2 regions of the Amycolatopsis echigonensis genome follow, and region 1 is predicted to be linked to the other one. Evidence: riboswitches for the same ligand, from Rfam matches in the RefSeq annotation. Region 1 holds a riboswitch; the other holds the start of a gene.

Region 1 (5,128 bases):
CCGCTCAGGCGACCGCAATCGCAGCGATCCCGGCCAGCACCACGAGCGATCCGGCGAGCCGGCGGACCGCGTTGCGCTCGCGGAGCACGAGCCAGGCGGCGACCCCGCCGAAGACGATCGACAACTCGCGCGCCGGAGCGACGAGGCTGACCGGCGCGATCCGCAGGGCGTACAGGACCAGCAGGTATCCCGCGGGCGAGGCGAGCCCGACGATCAGGACCTCGCGCCGGTGGTCCCGCCACAGCCGCTTGATCTCGGACCGGCCGCGGGCGGCGGTCGGCGCCAGCAGAATGCTCTGGCCGATCGCGCCTCCGCCGAAATAGACGAGCGGAGGCACGCCGAGCGACGTCACCGAGTGCGCGTCCCACAGCGTGTATGCCGCGATGACCGTTCCGGTGGCCACGCCGTAGAACACGCCCGCGCGACGGGCCCTCGCATCGCCGGTGCTGCCGCCGAGACTGATCACCAGGACGCCCGAGACGACCAGGAAGGCGCCGATCAGCCCGAGCACGCCGGGCCGTTCGCCCAGGACCAGAACGGCCACGAGCACCGACACCAGCGGCCCGGTGCCGCGGGCCAGCGGGTAGACGATCGACAGGTCGCCGACCTCGTAACCGCGCTGCAGCACGATTCCGTAGACCACGTGCAGCACCGCGGTGACCAGCGCGGCGAGCAGCCAAGTCCACTGTGGACGTTCGGGTTCGACGGCCAGCGCGACCGCGATCACCGGGAGCATCCCGATCGCCGAAACCGTGTAGTACAGCCAGACGAACCGCGGACCGCCGCCGGAAACCCGTTTGGCGGCGAGGTTCCACGCGGCGTGCACGACCGCGGCGACGAGGACCATGGCGAGGGCAGTGGTGTTCATCCGGACCCTTTCAGGTTTTCAGCGCACGCTGAAGACCGGGTCCTCCAGGCTTTTGTCCCGTCAGATGAACGGCGGGGCTCGGTGTCCCGCCGAAGGTGCCGCTCGGACCAGGCCCGCCCGCCCTCGTTGTCTGCGCGACCCGCCGTGCGGGACCACGGGCAGGCGACGGAACCCTAGGCACTACCGAAGCCCACCGTAACCGAGCCGGAGCCGGGATGCCGGGCGATCGCGGGCACCAGGGCCCCGCCGGACGCCTCGCCGGGGGCCTCTCCAGCGCCGCGAGCAGGGCTGTTAAGATTTTCGACTGTTGCCGTGCGGCATTCCGTCAGGGAGGAAACCCGGCAGTCCCTCGGGACTGGTCCGGAGCCACACGAACGCGGCAGCGACCTTCACCGAGTGAAAGAGGAACGCCTCCATGGCCAACATCAAGTCGCAGGTCAAGCGCATCACGACGAACGAGAAGGCGCGGCAGCGCAACCTGGCGATCCGGTCCTCGGTGAAGACCGCGATCCGCAAGTTCCGCGAGGCCGCCGAAGCCGGTGACAAGGACAAGGCCCTCGAACTGCAGCGCGACGCCGCTCGCAAGCTCGACAAGGCCGTCACCAAGGGCGTCATCCACGCCAACCAGGCCGCGAACAAGAAGTCGGCTCTCGCGAAGCGCGCGAACCAGCTCTGAGCGCAGTCTTTCCGGAAGGCCCGGCGGCTTCGGCTGCCGGGCCTTTTCCGTGTCCTGGATCGTGGGCCGGTTCAGTCGTTCGGGGCGGCACCGGCTGAACGCAGGGCTCGGCGCCAGTCATGGCCGCAGCCGCCCCGCGCAGCGGTCGCCGGGACATTCGGCACGCAGCGGTTCGAGCGGCCGACGCTCGGCTGAGGCAGTCGCCTGACTAGGACGTCAGCGGTCTCCCTTGGCCGCGACCACGTCGAGGACCGCGCGCTGCAGGGCATAGTTCGAATCGGCCGCCGCGCCCTTGACCTCGGCGTTCAGCCGCGCCACGACGCGCATCGCGGTCGCCAGGCCGTCCTGTCCCCAGCCGCGGGCCTGGCCTTGCGCCTTGCGGATCTTCCACGGCGGCATGCCCAGTTCGCCCGCCATCTGGTTCGGGTTGCCGCGACCGGCCGCGGACACGCGAGCGATCGTGCGGACCGCGTCGGCGAGCGCGTCGGCCACCAGCACGTGCGGGACGCCCAGCTGCATCGCCCACTGCAGCGACTCCATCGCGGCGGCCCGGTCGCCCGCGACGGCTTTCTCCGCGACCGCGAAGCCGGTCACGTCGGCGCGTCCGGTGTGGTAGCGGCGGACTGCCTGCTCGTCGACGACTCCCCCGGTGTCGGCGACCAGCTGCGTCGCCGCCGAGGACAGTTCGCGCAGGTCCGAGCCGACCGAGTCGAGCAGCGCCATCAGGCCCCCGGCGTCGATCTTGCCGCCCGCGCGGCGCACCTCGTTGCGGACGAACGACTCGCGCTCGGCGGGCTTGGTGAGCTTCGGGCATTCGGTGATTTCCGCGCCCGCCTTTTTCAACGCGCCCGGGAGCGCCTTGGCGGCTTTGCTCCGCCCGCCGCCGCTGTGCACGACCACGAGGACGATGCCGTCGGCCGGTGCCTTCGCGTACGCCAGCACCGCGTCGGACAGTTCCTGCGAGATGTCCTGCGCCGACTCCAGAACGATCACGCGCCCCTCGGCGAACAGCGACGGGCTCACCAGCTCGGCCAGCACGGGCGGTGTGAGATCGGACACCCGCATCCGCGTGAGGTCAGCCGTCGGGTCCGCGGCCCTGGCCGCGTCGAGGGAAGCTCGCACAGCCCGTTCGATGAGCAGTTCTTCCTCGCCCGTGACGAGGTGCAGCGGCGCGGGTGCGGTGGTCACCCGGCCATCTTCTCACCCGGCCGCCGGGCCGCCCGCTCCGGTGATGTGGGCCGCCTCCATGGCATGAGCTGATCGCGATGTCGTACGGTGTAGCCGAGGACGCGCCCGGCGGCGCTCCGACAACCGAATACCGCTCATCCAGAGGGGCAGAGGGAACGGCCCGACGAAGCCCCGGCAACCGGCGTACAGCCTGTCATCCCGCGATCGCGGGGTAGCTGACGACCACGGTGCCAATTCCGGCCCGCTTCGGCGGGGCAGATGAGGAAAGGAACCTCGCGATGACTGCAGCCCTCAGCGCCACCTCCGCCAACAAGACGATCGACCTCGGTCCGGCCGTCGAACTGGTGTCGAAGGAAGAAGGGCACCGGCAGCCGCTCGCTCCGGAATTCGTCTCCGTCGAAGACTTCTCGCCCCTCGAGGTCGCCTACGACTTCGGCCGCGTCCGCCGCGAGGACATCGAGGCGGGCCCGCGCAACATCTGGCGTTACAAGCGACTCCTTCCCGTCCCCTCGAACGTCGAGGAGATCCCGAACACCGAACCCGGCTGTACCCGGCTCGTGCGCGCCGACCGGCTCGCGAAGGAGCTCGGCCTCAAGAGCGTCTGGGTCAAGGACGACACCGGGAACCCGACGCACTCGTTCAAGGACCGCGTCGTCGCCGTCGCGCTCGCGGCCGCCCGCGAGTTCGGCTTCGAGGTCCTCGCTTGTCCGTCGACCGGCAACCTGGCCAACGCGACCGCCGCCGCGGCGGCCCGCGCCGGCTGGCGGTCGGTCGTGCTGATCCCGAAGAGCCTCGAGCGCGCGAAGATCCTCACCACCGCGGTCTACGACGGCGACCTGATCGCCGTCGACGGCAACTACGACGACGTGAACCGGCTCGCCACCGAACTGGCCGCCGAGCACCCGAAGTGGGCGTTCGTGAACGTCAACGTCCGCCCGTACTACTCCGAGGGCTCGAAGACGCTCGCCTTCGAGGTCGCCGAGCAGCTCGGCTGGCGCCTCCCCGAGCAGATCGTCGTGCCGATCGCCTCCGGTTCCCAGCTCACCAAGGTGGACAAGGGTTTCCGCGAGCTGGGCCAGCTCGGTCTCGTGGACGCCAGCCCGTACAAGGTGTTCGGCGCACAGGCCACCGGCTGCTCGCCGGTCTCCACCGCGTACCGCAACGGCCACGACGTGGTCCAGCCGGTCAAGCCGGACACCATCGCCCGCTCGCTCGCGATCGGCAACCCGGCCGACGGCCCGTACGTGCTCGACGTGGTCAACCGCACCGGCGGCGCGATCGAGGACGTCACCGACGAAGAGGTCGTCGAAGGCATCCGGCTGCTCGCGCGCACCGAAGGCATCTTCACCGAGACCGCGGGCGGCGTCACCGTGGCGACCGCGAAGAAGCTCGTCGAAACCGGCAAGCTCGACCCGGACGCCGAAACCGTCCTCCTCATCACCGGCGACGGCCTCAAGACCCTCGACGCGGTCGAGAACCACGTCGGCCCGAAGGCCACCGTGCCGCCGTCCGCCGAAGCCGTCGCCAAGGCGCTCGGCTACTGACGCACCGGCCCGGGGTCCGCCGCACTACCGCGGCGGACCCCGCGGCTCGCCCCGGCGCGCGACCGCCGATCCGCTTCCTCCAGGCAGGACGGCGGTGTCCCCGTCCACGTCGGTGCGGGTGACCAGCACTCCCATCGTGCCGAGAACGTCCACTGTGGACTTGCTCGGATGTCCGTATCCGTTGCCCGCGCCGACACTGATCAACGCCGTACGCGGCCGCACCGCCGCGAGGAACTGCGGCAGCGAATACCGCGAACCGTGATGCGGCACCTTCAAGACGTCAGCCCGCAGGTCCACACCCTCGGCGAGAAGATCCGCCTGCGCGGCCAGTTCGACGTCCCCGGTCAGCAAAACCCGGCCAGCCGAGGTTTCGGCGCGCAGGACCACGGAACTGTTGTTGATCATCGTGCCGTCCTGCAGAGCGGGTGCGCGAGTGGTGGCGTAACGCGGACCGAGCACCTCCAGCGACAGCCCCGGCCACTCCAGCCGTTGCCCCTCGCTCAATTGCGCTAGCGGCACGCCTCGACGCCGCGCTTCGCCGGACACCGACTGCCACGCCCATGCCGGAGCACGTCCTGGACCGACCGCGATCGCGCCGACTGCCCGGCCGTCGAATACCGAGGCAAGGCCGCCGATGTGGTCCGCGTGCAGGTGACTCAGCACGAGCAACGGCACCCGATCGACGCCCAGCCTCCGCAGGCATTCGTCGACCGGCCCCGGCTCCGGCCCGGTGTCGACGACCACGGCCCGTCCGGGTTCGGCGGTAGCCAGGACGACCGCATCTCCTTGTCCGACATCGCATTCCACCATCGCCCAGCCGTCCGGCGGCCAGCCAGGAGCCAGGACTTTGGC
Region 2 (5,128 bases), on a different contig from region 1:
CCAGTGCGACGCGACGGCGTTCGCCACCGGACAGGTTCGCGGTCGGGGTGTCGAGGCCGATCGCGGTGATGCCCAGACCGTCCACAATAGACCGGACGCGCGCGTCGGCGGCCCATTCGTGCTCGGCTCCGTAGCGCTGCAGCACCACATCGCCGACCGTGCTGCCCGTTGGCAGTTCGGTGCGCTGGGTGACGACGGCCATCCTCAGGTCGCGCACCTGGCTCACCCGGCCGGAATCCGGCTCGCTCAGTCCGGAAAGGACTTCGAGCAGCGTCGTCTTGCCGCCGCCGTTGAGCCCGACGACACCGATTCGCTGCCCCTCGGCGATGCCGAGGGAAACGTTGTCCAGCAACGGCTTCACGCCGTAGGACTTGCTCACCGATTCCAGGTTGACCAGGTTGGCCATCCGGATCCTTTCCACTGTGGACTGTTGATTCAAGCTTTTCAGGCGTGCACGCGCGGCGGCGCGTTGCGCGGCGCGTCGTCGCCGCCGACCACCCGGGCCCCGGGCACCGGGCCGTGCGCGACCCGCACCGTGCGGCAGACTCCCGCGCCGGACAGCTCAGCGGCCACCTCGACCGCGGTCTCCGCGTCGGAGCACAGGAACGCGCAGGTCGGCCCGGAGCCGGACACGCATCCGGCCAGCGCGCCCGCGTTCACCCCAGCGCGCAGCGTGCGGCGCAGGCCGGGCCGCAGCGACACCGCGGCCGCCTGCAAGTCATTGCCGAGCAACAGGGCGAGTTGGCGAGGATCACCCGACGCGAGCGCCTCCACGACCGGCGTGTGCGATCCGATCCGCGGCGGTTTGCCGTCGGCGCGCAGCCGGTCGAGTTCACCGAACACTTTGGGCGTGGACAGACCTTCCTCGTCGAAGGCCAGCACCCAATGGAACGTGTGCCGCGCGAGCACCGGCACGAGCTGCTCACCCCGGCCGGTGCCGAGCGCAGTGCCGCCGTACAGCGCAAAGGGCACGTCGCTGCCCAGCCGTCCGGCGACGGTGGCCAGCTCGTCGCGCGTGACGTCGAGCTTCCACAGCGACGAGAGCCCGACCAGCGCCGCCGCCGCGTCCGCGCTCCCGCCCGCCATGCCGCCGGCGACCGGAATGCCCTTGCGCAGCACGATTCGCACCTTCGGCTCGTCCGCGTCCGGCCGTCCGGCGTAGGAGGCCAGTTCGCGAGCCGCGCGCCAGGCGAGATTGGCGCCGTCGGTGGGCACCGTGCGCTCCCCCTCGCCGTACACCTCGAGCCCGGGCTCGTCGGCGGCCGCGACGGTCACCTCGTCGGTGAGCGAAAGCGCCTGGAAGACGGTGACCAGCTCGTGGAACCCGTCCGCCCGCAGGTCGCCGACGGCCAGGTGCAGGTTGACCTTGGCCGGGACCCGGACGGTGACTGGTGGAGGAACGACGGCGAGCACCCGTCCAGCCTACGTGGCTGCGCCGCGCCAGGTCCCGCCAGGAGAAAACGTCGGCGCAGAAGTTCCCCCAGTCGTCGTCCGGGAGTGGTCAGGCGGACTAGTTTGGAACTACTTTGGAACTATGCGCGCTCCGGAGGTCAACCTGTCCGAGCTGTCCCTGCACCCCCGCCGGGTCGTCGAACAGCTCGAAGGTTCGCCGAGCCGTTCGGTCCGGATTCGCCGACGGGAGAAGGACAAACCCGATCTGGTCCTGGTCACCGCCGACCGCGCCGAGCAGGCAGCGGCCGGGTTTTCGGCGACCGTCACGCTCCTCGTGGAGCTGATGCGCCGCAGCAACGAGACGGCCGCGCTCGCCGCCGAGGCGCTGCCCGCCGCGTTCCCGTGGGCGCGGTACCTGTCGGCGGACGAGGTGCGGACGTTCGCCGGCGAACTGGCCGAAACCCTGGAGCGAGCCGAATCGCTCGGCAACCCGGCACCGTTCGCCACCCTCGTGGCCACGTGGAAGCAGACCGCCGAGGCGCACGCGGATCCGGAGCTCGCGGAGATCCTCCGCCGCAACGACCACAATGGACAGACTTCAGGACGGTTGTCCCAATAGTCCGGCCGGGTGACCCAATTTCTGGGGCGGCGCGTCCCGCGGATACGGCGAGGGCCGCCCCAACTGGTTGGAGCGGCCCTCGAAAAACGGTTCGGCGAAAGGGAAATCAGGCAGCGACCACGCTCTGCGGTCCGCGAACCGGCTGGCTCACGTGCGCGCCCCGGTCGGAGATCCAGGACAGCGCGGCGTCGGCCCGCTCGCCGCGGACACCGAGACGGAAGCGGGCGATCGGGGTGTCCCCGATGCGGGTGAGACCGCCGCCGATGGTGGCGAGTTCCACGTCGAAGCGGCTGGCCGCCTCGGGCAGCAACGCGCCCACCGACGCGAAACCGATCAGGACGACGTCGACCGAGCGGTCGTACTTCGCGGATTGGGCGCGCGACGTCTCGATCGACGGCAGCACCGCCTGCGCGGTCCAGCTGTCCGGCGTCGAGATCAGGTCAAGCACCGTGCCGCGCTCGACGATCGCGCCGTTGTCGAGCACCGCGACGTCGTCGCAGACCCGGCGGACGACGTCCGCGTCCGGCGTGGTGACGACGACCGTCACGCCCAGCTCGGCCCGTGCCCGGTCGAGCACGGCGAGCACCGCGCCGGCCTCCTCGGCGGCGACCCCGGCGGTCGGGTCGTCGGCGAGCAGCACGGCCGGTCCGGCCGCGAGCGCCTTCGCGACCGCGACCCGGCGAAGCTGGCCGTCGGTGAGTTCTTCCGGCTTCTGTGCGGCGCGGGCGGTGAGGCCGACCAGGTCGAGCAGCGAGCCGACCCGGCTGCGCCGCTGCGGGCCGTCGACGCCCAGCTGCTCCAGCGGGCTGGCGATGTTGCCGGCGATGGTGCGCTCGGCGATCAGCTCCGGCTTGGTCCCGACGACCCCCAGCTGGCGGCGGATCTCCCGCAGCCGCTTGCCGTCGAGCGTCGCGGTATTGAGGCCGTCGAGCCGCACGACGCCGCGGTCGGGACGCTCCTGCAGCGCGATGCAGCGGGCGAGGGTCGACTTGCCGGAACCGGACGGACCCACGACCCCGAACAGCGAGCCGGCTTGCACGTCAACGCTCACGTCGCGCAGCGCGGCGACCCGGTTTCCGTGGAAGGGAAAGGACTTGGACACGTTTTCGACAGTGATCACGAAAGGGCTCCAGGCAAACGAGGCGCGGCGCCGTTTCCGGGCGCGCCAGGCGTCATCGAATTACCGTCCACAGTGGACGGCGCAAGAAAGTGCGGAAAAAACGATCAGGCGATGACCATGGAGCGTCGACACGCACATACCGAGCGGCGACCTTCGTCGACTACGCGCCGGCGGGTCAGCAGGAGCGGGCGGGTGACCCTCTTCATCGAAAACAGCCTCCATCGGTCCTGGCGGTAGCACCTGCCCTGCGGAGGGTGGTTGCTGCGACTTCGGCGAGCCAGGTCTCTCAGTCGCTCGGGATGGACGCTTTCGAGTAAAGCCGATCCCATTGGCTGAACGCAAGCGCGTTGGTGCAGATCACACGTCTGGTGGTGCCCGCATGCCGGGACACCCGTCCTGTAGCGCGAAACCCGGAACCTCGGTCGCCGAACAGTGCCTCGACCTGCGAAACGCTCGTGACGACTGGCGTTCGCGAACTAGTTCGTTCCACTGTGGACGATCAAGGATCTTTATGGAACAAGACTTTTTTCGTTGTCAAGGGCGCTTCGCTCCCAGGCCTCGGCGCTCGGCTCGGCGGGTCCACGGCCGGGTCGAGATAGGTCACCGGAGCGAAGCACCTCCGGTCGCGCCGCGGAACAATCGGGAGCGGGGAGCACGCGGACTCCCCCGAATGCCGCGGGCCGGACGAGCCGCTCGTCACAGCTTCCACCGCGCTCACGCCATGACCGAGAGTAGTGGCGCGGCCCCGAATCGCCCACGATCAGCGATGACGCAAACCCAGCTCCCGATCGCGGAATACCCGCCGCGCTCCCGCCGTTGAACAGCGAAAACGAGCTCGACTGGCGAAGGTGTACCGCGATGGGGGAGGTGCTCGCCACGCCTGCGAAGGAGCGCGAGGGAGAAGGCGGACCAGCGACGGTACTGGGGAACCCAGCGTCGTCGTCGCGGCAGGGGTTCCTGCTCAGTTTCCGGCAGCCGCGATCCGGGCGAACGCGTGCACGTCCAGCTGCTCCCCGCGCGTCTTCGGATCGATCCCCGCCTGCGCGAGCAGCTCGCCAGCCCGCTCGGCGGAACCGGCCCACCCGGCCAAAGCCGCCCGCAATGTCTTGCGCCGCTGAGAGAACGCCGCGTCGACCACAGCGAACAGCCGCGCGCGATCCACGCCGGACACCGGGTCAGTCCGGGTGAACGACACCAGCGCGGAATCGACGTTCGGCACCGGCCAGAACACCGCACGCGGCACCGCGGCGACCTTGCGCGCCGGGCCGTACCAAGCGAGCTTCACGCTCGGCACGCCATAGGTGCGGCTGCCCGGTCCGGCAGCCATCCGGTCGGCGACCTCGGTCTGGACCATCACGAGCCCGCCGCGCAGCGACGGCAGTTCGGCCAGCAGGTGCAGCACCACCGGCACCGCGACGTTGTACGGGAGGTTCGCCACGATCGACACCGGCTCCGCAGGCAGATCGGCGGCCCGCACCCGCAGCGCGTCAGCTCCGACGACGGTCAGCCGGTCCGCTGCCTCCGGCGCGCGCTCGGCCACGGTGCGCGGCAGGCGGGCGGCGAGTACCGGGTCGATCTCCACAGCGATGACCTGAGCGCCCGCGGCGAGCAGCCCCAACGTCAGCGAGCCGAGCCCGGGCCCGACCTCCAGGACGACGTCCCCCGGCCGCGCGCCGCCGAGTTCGACGATGCGGCGGACCGTGTTGGGGTCGTGCACGAAGTTCTGCCCGAGCTTCTTCGTGGGCCGGACGTCGAGTTCGTCGGCCAGCCCGCGGATTTCGGCGGGTCCCAGCAGTTCCACCACCGGACGAGCCTACCCAGCGCCGCCCGCGACCCTGCTCGCGGCACGAAAAAGCCGGTGGCCGCGGGCACGAAGCCCACGACCACCGGCGGAAAATTCGGTCAGGCGCGCTGGCCGCAGACCGGCCAGGCGCTGTAGCTGCCGCCACGAGCGTCGCGGACCTTCTCGGCCACCGCGATCTGCTGCTCCCGGCTCG

What was found. Region 1 has a riboswitch for S-adenosylmethionine ahead of thrC (threonine synthase). Riboswitches for the same ligand answer to the same signal wherever they lie in the genome.
Region 2: it holds a riboswitch for S-adenosylmethionine, as region 1 does, so the genes downstream of both, ATK30_RS24765 (methionine ABC transporter ATP-binding protein) here and thrC (threonine synthase) in region 1, are expected to answer to the same signal.

What each region holds. Positions count from the first base shown of each region.
Region 1 is NZ_PJMY01000002.1:368,650-373,777, reverse strand. Features, by position in the region: gene ATK30_RS03365 (DMT family transporter) at 5-868, opposite strand; gene rpsT (30S ribosomal protein S20) at 1,284-1,544, shown strand; gene holA (DNA polymerase III subunit delta) at 1,761-2,732, opposite strand; SAM riboswitch class I at 2,864-2,997, shown strand; gene thrC (threonine synthase) at 3,011-4,276, shown strand; gene ATK30_RS03345 (ComEC/Rec2 family competence protein) at 4,301-5,128, opposite strand, start outside.
Region 2 is NZ_PJMY01000003.1:4,137,043-4,142,170, reverse strand. Features, by position in the region: gene ATK30_RS24780 (ABC-F family ATP-binding cassette domain-containing protein) at 1-406, opposite strand, end outside; gene ATK30_RS24775 (4-(cytidine 5'-diphospho)-2-C-methyl-D-erythritol kinase) at 445-1,413, opposite strand; gene ATK30_RS24770 (hypothetical protein) at 1,535-2,011, shown strand; gene ATK30_RS24765 (methionine ABC transporter ATP-binding protein) at 2,118-3,131, opposite strand; SAM riboswitch class I at 3,347-3,437, opposite strand; gene rsmA (16S rRNA (adenine(1518)-N(6)/adenine(1519)-N(6))-dimethyltransferase RsmA) at 4,093-4,935, opposite strand; gene ATK30_RS24755 (resuscitation-promoting factor) at 5,034-5,128, opposite strand, start outside.